One region of the Proteocatella sp. QWL-06 genome, then DNA from elsewhere that is predicted to be linked to it. Evidence: riboswitches for the same ligand, from Rfam matches in the RefSeq annotation. Region 1 holds a riboswitch; each other region holds the start of a gene.

The links. Region 1 has a riboswitch for S-adenosylmethionine ahead of AC4PGZ_RS10945 (Na+/H+ antiporter NhaC family protein). Riboswitches for the same ligand answer to the same signal wherever they lie in the genome.
Region 2: linked by a shared signal. The riboswitch ahead of AC4PGZ_RS00205 (methionine ABC transporter ATP-binding protein) and the one ahead of AC4PGZ_RS10945 (Na+/H+ antiporter NhaC family protein) in region 1 are both predicted to bind S-adenosylmethionine.
Region 3: linked by a shared signal. The riboswitch ahead of AC4PGZ_RS01150 (O-acetylhomoserine aminocarboxypropyltransferase/cysteine synthase family protein) and the one ahead of AC4PGZ_RS10945 (Na+/H+ antiporter NhaC family protein) in region 1 are both predicted to bind S-adenosylmethionine.
Region 4: linked by a shared signal. The riboswitch ahead of metK (methionine adenosyltransferase) and the one ahead of AC4PGZ_RS10945 (Na+/H+ antiporter NhaC family protein) in region 1 are both predicted to bind S-adenosylmethionine.

The regions. Positions count from the first base shown of each region.
Region 1 covers NZ_CM178755.1:2,281,254-2,285,347, forward strand. The annotation lists gene dnaX (DNA polymerase III subunit gamma/tau) at 1-1,215, shown strand, start outside; SAM riboswitch class I at 1,410-1,542, shown strand; gene AC4PGZ_RS10945 (Na+/H+ antiporter NhaC family protein) at 1,652-2,974, shown strand; gene AC4PGZ_RS10950 (prolipoprotein diacylglyceryl transferase family protein) at 2,897-3,763, opposite strand; gene AC4PGZ_RS10955 (hypothetical protein) at 3,797-4,094, opposite strand, start outside.
Region 2 covers NZ_CM178755.1:34,118-38,211, reverse strand. The annotation lists gene AC4PGZ_RS00215 (MetQ/NlpA family ABC transporter substrate-binding protein) at 1-730, opposite strand, end outside; gene AC4PGZ_RS00210 (methionine ABC transporter permease) at 808-1,470, opposite strand; gene AC4PGZ_RS00205 (methionine ABC transporter ATP-binding protein) at 1,460-2,482, opposite strand; SAM riboswitch class I at 2,577-2,681, opposite strand; gene AC4PGZ_RS00200 (D-cysteine desulfhydrase family protein) at 2,822-3,853, shown strand; gene AC4PGZ_RS00195 (short-chain fatty acid transporter) at 3,945-4,094, opposite strand, start outside.
Region 3 covers NZ_CM178755.1:243,344-247,437, reverse strand. The annotation lists gene metA (homoserine O-acetyltransferase MetA) at 1-241, opposite strand, end outside; gene AC4PGZ_RS01150 (O-acetylhomoserine aminocarboxypropyltransferase/cysteine synthase family protein) at 276-1,550, opposite strand; SAM riboswitch class I at 1,669-1,764, opposite strand; gene AC4PGZ_RS01145 (DUF6449 domain-containing protein) at 1,884-3,953, opposite strand; gene AC4PGZ_RS01140 (ABC transporter ATP-binding protein) at 3,928-4,094, opposite strand, start outside.
Region 4 covers NZ_CM178755.1:2,008,243-2,012,336, reverse strand. The annotation lists gene AC4PGZ_RS09685 (phosphodiester glycosidase family protein) at 1-1,551, shown strand, start outside; SAM riboswitch class I at 1,630-1,730, shown strand; gene metK (methionine adenosyltransferase) at 1,857-3,038, shown strand; gene AC4PGZ_RS09675 (hypothetical protein) at 3,151-3,309, shown strand; gene AC4PGZ_RS09670 (sigma-54 interaction domain-containing protein) at 3,390-4,094, opposite strand, start outside.

The DNA.
Region 1 (4,094 bases):
CCACAGACTGTGCTTTCAAGATGTCAGAGATTTGATTTCCGAAAGATTGAGAAGGATGTACTAGTGCAAAGACTCTCTGACGTGCTCGCGCAGGAAGGAAAGGACTTTGAGTCAGAGGCGCTTGAATTCATCGCCTTAAAGAGCGAGGGCGGCCTCAGGGATGCCTTAAGCATTCTTGACAAGGCGCTTTCATACGGAGATCTCACAATGGAGAACCTTCTGCAGGTACTTGGAGAGATTCACTCGGACAACTATCTTTCGATGCTTAAGGCAATAATGGCCCACAATACTCGTGATGCCATAATGGTACTGGGCAGCATAGAAAAGTCAGGCATGGACCCGAGGATATTCGCACTTGAGCTCATAAACTTCATGAAGCAGGTAATACTGGAGTTCAACGACGTAAAGCAGGATAACCCGAATGTCAGCCAGGCAGCGCAGATATGCACGGATGAAATTGCGGCAAATATAATAGAGGACTTATCCACAACCTGCAGCAACATGCGCTATTCTCCACAGCCACAGGTGCTCCTGCTTGCCGATATAGTGAGGATAACAGGCACCAGATATGATGCAATAGGCTCAAACCGTTATGTCAGCGAGGATATAAGGGCTGAGTTCGCTCTGATGAACTCCGAAATAAGAAGGCTTGAGACCCTTGTCCAGGGCCTTGAAAGCAGGCTTTCTGAGATCGAAAATAATCCACAGCTACCTGTGGGTAATATTGAAGGCAGTGTGGAAAACAGCGGCCGCATGGCTGTAACAAGCCATACAAAAGGACCTTCATCTTCGAAATCTCCTTCAAGGGTTTCCACGAAGAAGATAGAGCGGGTAGAGATAAGCGATGATGAAAAAGCTGAGCTTGACAGAGTCTACGATGCCATCCCGGTTCTTTATGAAGAACTCAGGGCCGTAAAGCAGGCACAGCTCGCTGCACTTATAAGGGAAGGAAAGCCTGAAAGGTTTTTTGATGACAACATCTTCTTCTGCTTTGAGGAAAAGAACATATTCCACAAGAACATGCTCGAGACTCAGGACATAAATAATTCCGTCGAGAAAATACTCAGCAAGCTCCTGAAAAGGAATATAGCCGTGCAGTATATACTTTACAGCGAGCTTTCATCAATAAAATCAAAGAAGATATCAGATGAGGAAAAGCTCATTGAAAAGCTTTCCGAGACATTCCCGGATGTAAATATCGATATAAAGCCTTAGGTTTGAAAATTATAAAAAAATTACAAAAAAACTATTTACAAATTTGTCCATATTGATTATAATGAGTGAAGAGTGAATAAATAAGGGTTCACTCCCCCTAATTATTGAACCTTATTAATACCCCCTTTTTTAAAAATCGAGTTACCCCGCTCGATTTTTTACTGTCAAAAATTATTTACAACTTAATAAAAATTTTCTTATTTAGAGAGATGGAGGGAAATGGCCCTGAGAAGTCTCGGCAACCTTCACTACGGTGAAAAGGTGCCAAATCCATCAGATTTTATCGCCTGCGTGTGCTCGCAGTGGTAAAGATCTGAGAGATAAGAGAAGATATAGAGCTTTAATTCTGTGCCTTCTCTTGGAGAAGGCTTTTTTAATGCAGTAAACTTCTCGCTGCGACAAATATATTATTTTTTCAGGAGGAAAATCAAAAAAGATGAACAAAATTAAGACAGATAGCAACCCAAAATCAAGCGTGGCGGCGCTGCTTCCAATTCTGGTATTTCTGCTCCTTTTCTTTGGAACAGGACTGATATTCAACGACTTCTACAAGATGCCTGCAATAGTCGGATTTCTTGCGGCACTTTTTGTAGCTTTCGTTCAGAACAGAAGCATGAGCTTTGATGAAAAGCTTTCAGTTATGAGCCGTGGAGCCGGTCACGAAAATATAATGATAATGGCGCTCATATTTCTTCTTGCAGGAGCCTTTTCAGGGGCTGTAAAGGCTGCAGGCGGAGTTGAGAGCACTGTAAATCTTGGACTTTCGATACTCCCATCAAATATAGCCGTAATGGGACTTTTCCTTATAGGCTGCTTCATTTCGCTTTCCATGGGAACTTCGATGGGAACTATTGCCGCACTTTCCCCGATTGCAGTTGGAATAAGCGAAAAGACAGGTTTTGGAATAGAGCTTTGCATAGGCGCAGTCGTATGCGGAGCGATGTTCGGAGACAACCTGTCCATGATATCCGACACTACGATAGCGGCCGTAAGGACTCAGGGCTGCCTTATGAAGGATAAATTCAGACAGAACTTCTTTATAGTTCTTCCTGCTGCCATCATAACGGCTGCGATATTTCTTATCAGGACTTCAGGAGGATCCTTTACAGTAGATCAGAACCTCGATTACAGCATACTCAGGATACTCCCTTATGTGATCGTTCTCGCCGGAGCGCTTTCCGGAATGAATGTATTTGCGCTTCTTGTGCTTGGAACCGTACTTTCGCTCGGAGTAGGGGTGTTTCAGGGAACATTCGCATTCAGCGAGGTTTTTGGAATCATAGGCGAAGGTGTTTCAGGGATGTTTGAGATAACCGTCCTTTCAATAATAATCGGAGGTACGGTCGAACTTGTGAAGGAAAACGGAGGCATAAATGCTATCCTTAATGTAATAAAATCAAAGGTGAACAGCGCCAAGGGCGCCGAGTTTGGAATAGCAGTCCTGGCATCAGCAGTTGATATGTGTACAGCCAACAACACGGTAGCCATCGTCATGGCTGGCCCTATCGCAAAGGAGATAAGCGATGAATTCGGCGTGGATCCCAAGAGAAGCGCCTCAATACTTGATATATTCACCTCGGTATTCCAGGGCCTTATCCCATATGGCGCTCAGCTGCTTACAGCTGCATCTCTTACCGGAATCACGCCTTTTCAAATCATTCCTAACCTCTACTACCCTGTCCTAATGGGAATCAGCGCTGTGATCTTCATAGCCGTGAGAAAGGAAGTCAGAGTTACGGAGGCAGAGTCGGCTGCATAAAAATGCTGCTGAGACTGCAATTACAGAGATGTAGAGCATAGGATAGAATATATTAAGAACAGTATAGGAGTAGGATGAGCTTCGAAATTGCAGAATTATCAGCCTGAAAAGGCTGAGAAGAGCTGCCGAAAGCGCAAATCCTGCTCCTTTTGTGTTGCCTTTTATTTTGCTCCTGAACAGCCTTTCTGCAAGCAGTACAGCCGCTATTATTAATATTGCTGCTGATGCCTCCATGAGCTGGGCAGGATATACCCTTATTTCAGGGCTCCCGAAAAACTGTGATATCAGCGGGCTTGCAGCAAGCTCCGCCTGCTCCTTTAATGGAAGCGGCACTGAAAATGATGATTTTGTCATCTTTCCGTAGCAGCATCCGTTCAGAAAACATCCGATCTTCATGACAAAGTAGCTCAGCAGGAAAGGAAAGGTCAGGCGGTCCATAAGCTCCAAAAAATCTGCCTTGAGCCTGTAAGATGATATGTACAATGCCATAAATGAAGCTGCCATTCCTCCATATAAAGAGAAGTAACCGCTTTTCATGATGAAAAGCGGTATTCCTGCCTCCGTATATTTCTTATAGTTTATGACATAGTTAAGAATCCTTGCTCCCAGGAGGAAGCTTGCGCCTGTCACTGCGCATATAAAAGCTGCCGTTCTTCTTCCAGTACCCATCCTTATGAGCTGTACATAGGCCATGGCAAGGCCTGTCGCGATGCTCAGCCATACGAACAGATCATATGTGTGTATGTGTATCTGAGCGCCCATTGCGCTGAAATTTATCTCCGGAAGCATGACTCCTCCTTTTTCCCAACATTTTCTATATATCTATTTCTTTCCAACCATTCTTATATCCAGTGTCCCTTTTTTATATCCTTCCTCTATGAAGGTAATCATGCCTCCGCCCTCTGCAGTTATCTCGCCTTCCGGGGATTTTTTCATGTTGAGGCTGATGGATATATTCGATTCCTCATATAATATGCTCGCCTTGAATACTCCATCCTTATACGTCGCCGTACCGCTTACAGGGTCTGCCGGCTCGGCTTCAAGGTCTTCTCCGGTCTCCTTGTTTACCCCTCCCGAAACTCCGAATATGAGAGTGGCATTCTCCTCATCGATCTTTCTG
Region 2 (4,094 bases), 460 kb from region 1:
CTACAAGGATGTTGGCATAAGTCTGAGCCGCTTCTGAGTCCTGCTCTTCCTTTGCAACCGCATCTGATACGCTGAGGCCTGCGTCAAGAGCATAGTTTCCGTTCAGTACCACGAAATCAACCTCGCCTATTACTCTTGAAACCTGCGCCGCTTCGAGCTCGACAATCTCGATGTTGTGAGGGTTTTCTGCGATGTCGTTCTTAGTTGCAGAAAGTCCTGCGCCTTCTTTTATCTTTATAAGGCCGTTTGCTTCAAGCAGAAGAAGTGCTCTTGCTTCATTTGTAGTATCGTTTGGAACTGCAATCGCCGCTCCGTCAGGTATGTTTGCAAGGTCAGTCGATTTTCCAGCGTAGATTCCAAGTGGCTCAAAGTGAACGCTTGCCACAGGAACCAGCTTTGTTCCCTTCTCTGCGTTGAAGTCGTCAAGGTACGGCTTGTGCTGGAAGAAGTTCGCATCCACATCTCCTGCGTCTACTACAAGGTTTGGCTGAACATAGTCAGTGAATTCCACTACCTCAAGCTCATATCCCTGCTCCGCAAGAGTTTCCTTTACCTGTGAGAGTATCTCTGCATGAGGCACAGGAGAAGCCGCTACGGTTATCTTTCCCTTTGCTTCCTGCGCCGGTTCCTGCGTATCTGCCGCCTGGTCGCTGCTCTGGCATCCTGCAAAAACTGTGAGTGATAATGCTGCAGCAAGTACTGCTATACCTGTTTTTTTGAATTTTTTCATGATTGTTTCTCCTTTATCTTTATCATATTTATATTTTCAGTTATCATATTTCAGTTTCCATTAGTTTTTCTTTTTGCTTATCTTACTCTCTTGTCGGTCTTTGCCGCTATCCTCATCCCGATGAACTGCATCACCTGCATAAGCACCACGAGCAGTATCACCGTTATCAGCATTATGTCATACTGGTATCTGTTGTATCCGTATCTTATAGCGATATCCCCGAGGCCCCCGCCTCCAACGACTCCTGCCATCGCCGAGTAGCTCAGTATAGTCCCCAGCGCTATCGTGGAGCCGACTATAAGGGAAGTCTTCGCCTCTGCTATCAGCACCTTCGTCACTATGGTCGAAAGGGAAGCTCCCATGCTCTGCGCCGCTTCGATCACTCCTGGATCAACTTCGTGGAGCGAGGATTCAATCAGCCTTGCAATGAAAGGCGTAGAAGCAATCACGAGCGGCACTATCGTCGCCGTAGAGCCGTAGCTTTTTCCGGCTATGAGCACCGTCAGCGGAATCACCGCTATGAGTAGTATCAGGAAAGGCACAGACCTTCCGATGTTGACTACTATGTCCAGCAGCCTGTACAGGGCCGCCATCGGATGCAGACCGTCTTTTTTAGTTATCACGAGTGCGATCCCGATCGGGAAGGCAAACAGATATGAGAATACAGCTGACACGAAGGTCATGTAGAGCGTATCTCTCGTGCCCTCCAAAAGCATTGTAAATACTTCATTACTTAACATAATCCCTCAGCTCCTCTACATTCACATTTCTGCTCTTCAAATAATTTATGACCTTGTCGCCCTGCAGCCTGTCCTCAGGCAGCTGCAGTATCATCTGCCCGAAGGCCTGTCCCTTGATGTCGTTCGTATCTGCAAAAAGTATGTTCACCGGCGTCCTGCACTCCAGGATCATGTTTGCAATGACCGGCTCAAAGGATGATTTTCCGTCAAACACTATTCTTATGCATCTCTTTCCGGTCATCTCGTCCACCGTCGCGCTGCTGCTGTTGTGATATACCAGCTTTCTGGCAGCCTCCGTCTTTGGATTCGAGAACACATCCTCCACCCTGCCGCTTTCTGCGAGGCTTCCTTTGTCCACGATCGCGATATAGTCGCATATCTCTTCGACGACGGACATCTCGTGGGTTATTATCACGATCGTTATGCCCAGCTTCTTGTTGATGTCCTTGAGCAGCTCCAGTATCGAGCGTGTGGTTGTTGGATCCAGCGCGCTCGTCGCCTCATCGCAGAGAAGTATCTCCGGATTTGTCGCAAGGGCCCTTGCAATCGCCACCCTCTGCTTCTGCCCTCCGCTCAGCTGAGACGGATACGCCAGCCGCTTGTCCGAGAGCCCTACAAGCTCCAGCAGCTCAGCAGCCCTTTCTCTTGCCTGAGCCTTTGGTACGCCTCCGATCTCAAGCGGGAAGCAGATGTTGTCCTCGACATTTCTCTGCATCAGCAGATTGAACTGCTGAAATATCATCCCCACCTTCTGCCTTACCGATCTCAGCTCCCTGTCATTCAGAGCCGAAAGATCCCTGCCACCTATGATGACCGTTCCCCCCGTCGGCTTTTCGAGGAAATTGATGCACCTTACCAGTGTGCTCTTGCCCGCGCCGCTCATGCCTATTATTCCGTATATGTCGCCTTTGTTTATATCTAGGTTTATACCCGAAAGTGCAGTCACCTTGCTGCCGCTCGTGCCAAAAAATTCTTTCTCCAGATTCCTTATCTGGATAAGTGGTGCTCCCATATGTCCCTCCTTTACTGCTTGGTTGAATTACCTGATTTTAGAAAATTGAAATAAAAAAAACCTCCTCAGAAGAGAAGGTCACAATTCAACCGTCTCCTCATCTTCCAAAGATTTCTCTTTGACGGAATTAGCACCTTGCAGCAGGCTGCAGGTTGCCGAGACTTCACAGGGCCGATCCCTCTGTCTCTCTTGATAAGAAGTTTTGATATTTAATTCATGTTTCATATGTTACAATAATAAATCTTAATTGTCAACCCTTTTTTCGCAATGTTGAAAAAAAACAGAAAATATGTTATTTTGAAAAGAGTATAAAATACAGATAGCAGAAAGGAAGCACCCATGATCACACTACCCGAAAAAATTTCACTCGCAAACCTCCCGACCAGGACCTACAAGCTCCAGAAGCTTTCAGAAAATCTAGGGAAAAACATCTACATAAAAAGAGACGACGAGACTGGAATAGAGCTGTCCGGAAACAAGGTAAGAAAGCTCGAATTCGCAGCCGCAGAGGCCCTGTCTCGGGGAGCTAACGCACTTATAACCTGCGGAGGAATCCAGTCCAACCACGCAAGGGCCACCGCAGTAGCCGCAGTAAAGCTCGGCATGAAATCCATACTCGTGCTCAGGGAATCTGAAAAGACTGCCATCGAAGGCAATCACCTGCTAGACCTCATAGTCGGCGCAGACGTCAGATTCATAAGCGCGGAGGACTATGTCCTCAGAAGATTCGAGATAATGGAGGACATAAAAAAAGATCTCGAGGCCAGCGGCGAAAAGGGATACATCCTTCCCGAGGGCGCATCCAACGGCATAGGGCTGTTCGGATATATAAACGCGATGAAGGAGATCCAACAGCAGGAAGACGAGCTCGGCATAAGATTCGACGCCGTGGTTTCATGCGTAGGCTCATCCGGCACATATGCAGGCCTTGCAGTCGGCGCGAAGCTCTACAACATGAAATGCGACGTAATAGGCTTCAACATAGCAGACACCGCCCCGAACTTCCAGAAAAGAGCCTTCGGATATATCGAAGAGTGCTGCAGCTACCTCGAGGGAGTGACCCCAGAGAACCTCGGCATAACCCCTGAGAGCCTCATAATAACAGACGGCTACGCAGGCAAAGGCTATGCTCTCAACGTTCCCGCAGACTTTGAATTCATAAAGGAATTCGCAAGACTCGAAGGAATATTCCTCGACCCCGTATACACAGGAAAGACCCTCAAAGGCATGGTCTCAGAGATAGCAAAATCCAACTTCGGCCTGTCCCCAAACAATCCCATGGCGGATTTCTCAGACTACAGGAACATCCTCTTCATCCACACCGGAGGGCTGTATGGCCTGTTCCCAAAGGCAGATGAGATGAGCTTCTAGGAATCTGTTGATACAGATATATTTTCGCAAAAATGTGCAGCTTCGAATAAGACGAGGCTGCACATTTCAAGTTAGTACATATTATTTTGATTTAGAAGATTAGGAATCCTGCAGCAATGACAACTCCCGAAAACAGAAGCGTAATTACACAGTAACCCATTATATCTTTTGCAGAAAGTCCCGCTATACCAAGAGCAGGAAGCGCCCAGAAAGGCTGAATCATGTTGGTCCACGCATCACC
Region 3 (4,094 bases), 670 kb from region 1:
TTGTATTTTTGCTTTCATGAGAGCTTGTCCTTATGAGATCCACATTTACCTGAAGCGCTGTATTTGAAAGCATCCTCAGAAGCTGCGTCTCAGTCTCTATCTTCGTCGGCATGAGGTTTATTATAGCTACCCTTAGAGGCCTTATGTCCTGAGTCTGGGCTCTGGTTTCGTTCATTACGAAAATCTTTTCTTTATTCAATATCTCTTTTGCTGGCAAATCATATGGTATTAATACTGGCACGTCTTCTCACCTCTTCTGTTTATTCTGTTGCCTGTTATGCTCTAAGCGCCTGATCCAGGTCTGCAAGAATGTCGTCTATGTTCTCTATCCCTACTGACAGCCTTATCATGTCGGGCTTTATCCCTGCCTTGATCTGCTGTTCCTGCGAAAGCTGTCTGTGAGTCATGCTTGCCGGATGGAGCACGTGTGTCCTTATGTCACCCACGTGAACTACAAGGCTTGCAAGCTCAAGGCTGTCAATGAATTTCTTTCCGGATTCAACTCCACCCTTTACTCCAAATGCGATTATTCCGCTGGCTCCTCCAGGAAGATATTTTCTGGCAAGATCAAAGCTCTGCGATGATTCCAGAAGCGGGTAGTTTACCCATGAAACATTTGGATGGCTCTCAAGAAATCTTGCCGCAGCAAGCGCATTGCTGCTGTGTCTCTCCATCCTTAGCGCAAGAGTCTCTACTCCGAGATTTGTAAGGAATGCATTGAAAGGGCTCATTGTACTTCCCATGTCTCTGAGAAACGCTACTCTGGCCTTCGTGATGTAGGCTGCTGCTCCAAATTTTTCTGTATAGCTTAGTCCATGATAGCTCGGATCCGCTTCTGTAAGGTGAGGGAATTTTCCACTCGACTTCCAGTCGAATTTTCCACTGTCAACAATTATCCCGCCAACGCTTGTAGCATGTCCGTCAATATATTTTGTAGTCGAGTGAGTGACAATGTCTGCGCCAAACTCAAACGGCCTGCAAAGATATGGCGTTGCAAAAGTATTGTCGATCACTAGAGGTATACTGTTCTCATGTGCTATTTCTGCTATTCTTTGTATGTCCAGCACATCTACCCCCGGATTTCCTATCGTCTCTCCGAATATAAGCTTCGTGTTTGCCTGTATTTTTGAAGATATCTCTCTGTCATCAGCTCTGTGATCGACGAAGGTAACCTCTATGCCCATCTTTTTGAGCGTCGAAGTGAAAAGAGTGAATGTCCCGCCGTACAGGTTCGACATCGCCAGTACATGCTCTCCTGCGTTGCATATAGTCAGGATGGCTATAAGATTTGCCGCCTGTCCTGAAGAAGTTGCCATAGCACCAACGCCGCCTTCCATTTCGGCAATCTTCTTTTCGAGAGCCTCCACCGTAGGATTGCTTATTCTTGAATACATGTGACCTGCCGCCTCAAGATCGAACAGCTTTGCCACCTCGTCTGCCTCGTCATATTTATATGTCGTTGACTGGAATATCGGAAGTATTCTTGGTTCTCCGTTTTTTGGCTCATAGCCTCCCTGTATGCAGATTGTTTCCTGTGCATATTTTTTCATTTTAGTTTCCACCTTTCTGTGACTTTTATTTTATATTGTTTCATTCCGTGCAGCTAAAATATGGTATAAAAAAGCCACACTCTTATAAGTGCGGCTATAGTATATATCTATCAGGCTACACTTATCTTTCAGACATAATGCCTGCTGGAATTAGCACTAGCTTTCGCTTTGCCGGGTTTCTAAGGGCCAGTCCCTCCACCACTCTTGATAAGTTTGTTTTTTCTGGGTATTCAATTGTATTTGTTTCAACATCGTTTTTACTATAATACTATAGTTCTCCAAATATTGCAAACAGTTTTTTATTAAATTATTTTTATAGTTTAGAAATAATCGTTAAATTCCGACATCTTTTACGGATATGAAATCATAGCCTGAGTTGCTGCTTCCCTTTAAATAAACGATTGCCCATCTATTTGAATCGGGTAATATAAATCCGTTATAGCTTATGTTGATGCCCGAAATATATTCAGTAAAAAATTTTTCAATCTCGGCTTTTTCTCTCAGAACCTTTACAGATTCCTTTACATCTACAGTCTGTGGATAATCTGGTTTTGCACTGGCAGAGTCATCATATGAATACAGCTCTATATATTCAACCATGTCCTCAGAAAAATCCGTTTCTATGCGGTATCCGAGTGACGCCAGTACGCTCAGCGTCTTTATATATTCCCTGAAGACAGGAACCTCTATCCGCCTCTGTGAATCCTGAGCATATCTGCCCTTTATATCATCCTGAACGAAAAATGTGAGCAGCGCTACAGGACTGTTGTTTTTCAGCTTTGAGGAGCTCATGTTTATAAGATCATTCTGAGCCGCGCTCAGGAGCGCTTTCATTTTTTCACTGCCTCTTATTTCAGATTCATAGGAATTCTTGTTATCCGGATTCACAAAACCCGGAAACTCAGCTGTCGCCTTTATTATCTCCTCTGGTTTTAAGCTCATCAGAGGATAGTATCTGTATTTGAATTCCGAAGTATCGTAAATATCTGCAAATACCTCAAGCGCGGATGCAGCAGGGGCATGGCTGTAGTACCTCGTAAGACTCTTTCCGTCCTTCAGATTATATTTCACCGCCAACTGGAAATGATCGCCTGATACAAAATTCTTGTCTGACTCATGTTTTTCCTGATTTTTAACCGAAATTTCTGCGATTTCCGTTACCGCCTTTATCGTATCCGGATTTGAAAGCCTTATGCTCTCCATTCTGTCAATCTCATCATAATCAGCCAGATTGTAGCTCGCATAAGAGTCAAAGCTCACTGGATTTATGGACACGGATTCGATGCTGCCCGTCTCAGGTATCCTCATGTCATAGCCTGCTACGTCTCTGTCCATTACGAGAAATGCGATCGCAAGCGCGCACATCAGTATGACAAGCTTTCCCTTATTGCGAAATATGCGCTTCATGTCAAAGCTGAGAAGGCATTCCAGTATGCAGTGGCCTACAAAGCCGCTGAATACAAGTCCGAATATCATCCAGCTTCGGCCCTGGCCAACCTCATTGAATATAAGACCCCCAGCCATGGTTCCTGCCGTAAGTACCATATATTTAACGGTTTCAAGAAGCCTGTTTCTTATTATCGATTTCCCTGCTGATTCTGATGGCCTCAGGTTGAATATATATACATTGAGGAGTATTATGCAGGCAAGAACAAGCACGTTTGCGGTCATAGTAAAGCTGAAGCTCTCCATTTCCATGAAAAGGCTCGTTACGGGTGAAAGATTCATGATAAGGTCATCAGTAAATACTGCCCTAGCATAGAAGGTACTGAAGAAGAATTTCATGTATTCGCTGAAAAGCACCAGGAACAGCTGAACATACTCAAGGATAACGAATGTCATCAGCACGTGTATGAGCCTGGTTCCAGTGATCAGCCCTGCCAGTATGCTCACAGAGAAGATAAGGTTGAAGTATACCGTATTCATGACAAAGTTCCTCAGCAGCTCCAGATAATCGATATCGGCGCCAAAGCCTATGACAGAAATCACTGCTGCTGCAAGGAATAGATTCCCAAGATATATTATGACAAAGCTTATATTCCCCGCAAGGAAATTGCTGAGAAATATCCTTGTCCTGCTCACAGGAAGCGAGTGGTAGAGATCCACCTGTTTTTTTGAATGCATGTAGGAATAGAATGCCCATCCCATTACAAGCGCCGCTATTATGAGCGTAACCTTGAAAATCATGTTTTGCTGACCGAGTATCCTTGTGACATACTCTGCCGCCTGCTCCCTGCTGGCATATTTTTCTCCAATATCGGAAACAAATCTCTGAAATATAAGTGCAGCCTGGATTGGAAACGTAAACAGACAGCTTACAAGAAACAATGCGCTTACCCATATATTCTGAACAAGCCTGTCCTTTACCATCTTAAGGCTAAAGTATAATCGATTTGATATCATAACCGGCAACCTCCGTCTCTGTAATGAATATTTCCTCAAGCGACAGAGGCAGCACCTCATAGAAAAGAGGCTTCATGCTTTCAATCCTGCTTACCAGGTCCTTGCTGTTTCCCTTTGAAACGACTGTATAAAGCGATGCCC
Region 4 (4,094 bases), 270 kb from region 1:
TTCATAGACTATCTGAAGTCAGGAGTCGTTGTGAGAAATGAGACGACTGGGACGAGCTCTACGGGATACAGCATAAACAAGCATTCAGGCACATATGCTTCGCCTGTCATAATAACGAGTGAATACAGAAAGACTTCTCCGGGACAGTCATCGGTATCTTCGGTGACGCTCACTGAGGTCGTTATAGAGGCAGATACTGTGAGAGAGATAAGGACAGGAAAACCGGGAGTCAGCATCCCTGTGAACGGGTATGTCATAGCGGCAAGCGGCACCAGAGGAGATCAGCTGGCATCATCATTTTCGGCTGGGGACAGGCTTGAGCTCAGCACCTCCATGCAGGACAGCTATCCTGATCTTAAGGAAGTCGCGGGCGGAGGGACTGTAATACTTAAGGATGGAATGCTTGCGCCAATAACGCACAAGATAGCGGGCAGGTCACAGAGGACTGCGATTGGCATAACCTACGACAGAAAGCTGGTATTCATGACTGCCGACGGTAGAAAGAGCCCTTATATAGGTATGACGGAGACCGAGGTAGCAGACTTTCTGAGGACCCAGAATGTCAGGGACGCCATGATGTTTGACGGCGGAGGCTCGACGGAGATGATCGTCAATGGAAAGATAACCAATGATCTTGCATCTGAAAGAAAGATAGTAAATGGAATGGCCATTGTCAACAACAGGACGAGAGGCTCTCTCAGCAAGCTTGAGGCAGTGCTGGAGACAAAGAATATAGTTCAGGGAGATCGGGTAAAGCTTGCGGTACAAGGATTTGACAGCAGCATGAACCCTGTTGCGACATCGGGGATAACTGTAAGTGGAAACGGCATAAATGTAGAATATAAGGACGGATATGTCACCTTCAAATCCGGTGGAAACGGAAGCATAATCGTAAGATCCGGAAGTGCGAGCGCCGTTATATCTCTGAATGTGGCATCCGTTAATGCGAAAGACCCAAGACGCGTGGACTCAATGCCAGCCTATGATACTGCAATAGTTCCGGATTCGCTCAAGGACAAGAAGGATGTATTCTCGCAGGCCATTAATGGAGTGCTTGTGAATAAGATAAACGGCAGTGCAAAGCTTGCGGTGAATTATTTCAACAAGAATCAGGAGCTGAGCGATGCAATAAAGACAGCAAAGGAATCGGTATACAAGGGCGCTCAGTATGTGGAAAATGACTCGGTAAGATATGTAGGACTCGACACCTCGGCAGGCATAAGCGGCACTTCGGGGCAGTGGAAGTCTGTAAAGGATGCGCTTTCTTCATCCAACAAGAATGTTGTGATCATGATGAGCACATCGATGAATCTTTCGGTATCTGAAAAGACCGTGCTCAGGAATCTGCTTCAGGAGGCTTCGGCTTCAAAGAACATATTCGTAATCACTAAGGGCAGTGAATATTCTTCATATGCCATTGGAAATGTCAGCTATATAACGCTCAGGGATTTCTCTACAGTTAAGGCAGGCAAGGAAGAGGACTACAGATACCTGGTATTTAAGAAAACCGCAAATGGCCTGAATTACGGCTTCCAGAGTCTACTGCAGTAAAAAAATATATAAATTTCAAAAAAGTTATTGACATGCATGTTTCGATATATTAAAATAAAGCAAATGAATATTCTTGATGCCTTATCAAGAGCGGTGGAGGGAGTGGCCCTGTGAAACCCGGCAACCAGCAGAAATGTATGGTGCTAATTCCTGCAAAATTTAATTTTGGCAGATGAGGTTTGTTAATGACAATACATTAATCCTCTTTGCTGTGGCAAAAGAGGATTTTTTATGTAGATTCATCATTTGAGAGAGTTGGTTTTTATTTTTATTTATTGTATAACAAAAGGAGAACAGAAGAAAAAATGAGAAGACTATTCACTTCAGAATCAGTTACAGAAGGGCATCCAGACAAGATTTGCGATCAGGTTTCAGACGCGATTCTAGATGCGATTTTTGCCAAGGATCCAAATGCCAGAGTAGCTTGCGAAACAGCGGTTACTACAGGTATGGTAATGGTTATGGGAGAGGTTTCTACAGAGACTTATGTAGATATTCAAACAATAGTTAGAGAGACAGTAAAAGAAATAGGATATGACAGAGGAAAATATGGATTCGATGCAGACACATGCTGCGTACTGAATGCGATTCATGAGCAGAGTGCTGATATAGCTATGGGAGTTGATCAGGCTCTTGAGCACAAGACTGGAGAAATGAAAGAATCAGAAATAGAAGCTGTTGGAGCTGGAGACCAGGGAATCATGTTTGGTTTTGCATGTGACGAGACTCCAGAGCTTATGCCGCTTCCTATATCGCTTGCTCACAAGCTTGCAAGAAGACTTTCAGAAGTAAGAAAGAACGGAACTCTTGATTATCTTAGACCAGACGGAAAAACTCAGGTTACGGTTGAATACGATGATAACGGACCAGTAAGAATAGATACAGTGCTTATTTCTACTCAGCATGCAGAGAGTGTTTCTCTTGAGCAGATCAAGAAGGACCTCATGGAGCATGTAATAACTCCAATCATAGATCCGGCAATGCTTGATGAAAATACAAAATACCTTGTAAACCCTACAGGAAGATTCGTAATCGGAGGACCTCACGGGGATGCAGGAGTTACAGGAAGAAAGATAATCGTTGACACTTACGGCGGATACTCAAGACACGGCGGCGGAGCGTTCTCAGGAAAAGATCCTACAAAGGTTGACAGATCGGCTGCATACGCTGCAAGATGGGTTGCAAAGAACGTTGTAGCAGCAGGACTTGCAAAGAAATGTGAAGTTCAGCTTGCATACGCAATCGGAGTGGCAAGTCCGGTATCTATACTTGTTGATACTTTTGGAACAGGAATCGTTGGAGATGACAAGATTGCTGAGATCATCAACAAGAATTTCGACCTCAGACCAGGAGCGATAATCAAGGAGCTAAGACTGAGAAGACCTATCTACAAAAAGACAGCTGCTTACGGACACTTCGGAAGAACTGACATAGATGCACCGTGGGAAGAACTTGATAAGGTAGATGCTCTGAAAGCGAGCCTCTAACATGAAAAAAATCGTAGTTTTTGGAAGTCCGCACTGACCAGGCTGCGAACCTGTAAAAGAGTTGCTTTTACAAAATGAGATAAAATTCGCATATGTCAATATCACAGAAAGCATGTTTGCACTCAAGCAGTTTCTTAAATACAGAGACAGCAGAGCAGACTTTGACAGGATAAAGAAAATGGGAGCTGTAGGCATACCATGCATAGTGGTGGAAGGCGAAGAGTTTTATTTTGAGGATCAGATTGAAGAGTTTCTTAAGTCTGTGAAATGAAAAAAGGTATATAATATAAACTTAAGCATTGAAAACCCTTCCAGTTTATTGAGATCAATAAGCGGAAGGGTTTTGCTGCTTTATTTGCAGTGCTTCTGTATCAGTCGGTTGGCCTTGCTTTGTGAAATGGAAAGGTGTTTTGCGAGCTTGTAGGAACTGTTATGCAGTTTATAGCATTCTCTTACTACGAAAGCTTCGTACTGGCTCATATGGTCGTCAAGGGTGCCGTTTTCGGAAATGCAGGTGAAGCTGGTGTTTTTCGCCTGAACGGCTTCTGAAGCGGTGGCAATGTTGCTGCATTTGATTATATCTGGTGGCAGATCGGCTGCTTCGATAGTGTCCTTAACTGACCTTACCATCAGGAATTCAACAATGTGCTCCAGCTCTCTAATGTTTCCGGGCCAGTCGTAAGCTATGAGCACCTTCTTTGCATCAGCAGAGAAACCTGTGTTTATGTCATACTTTTTATTAAAATAGAGAGTGAATGAATCTATAAGTGCTTTTATGTCTTCGGGGTGTTCGGCCAGAGGCGGGATATTTATTACCGCGACAGCTATCCTGTAGTAAAGGTCTTCCCTGAATTTTTTTTGCAGGACCAGGTTATAAAGATCCTTGTTTGTAGCTGTTATTATACGTATATTGGCAGTTTTTGCCTGGGTGGCGCCTACGGGTCGGTAAGTCTTGTCCTGGATAAGCTCAAGCAGCTTGCCCTGAAGGTGGAAAGGGAGCTCGCCTATTTCATCTATAAAAAGCGTGCCTCCATCGGCGATTTCCACGAGTCCTTT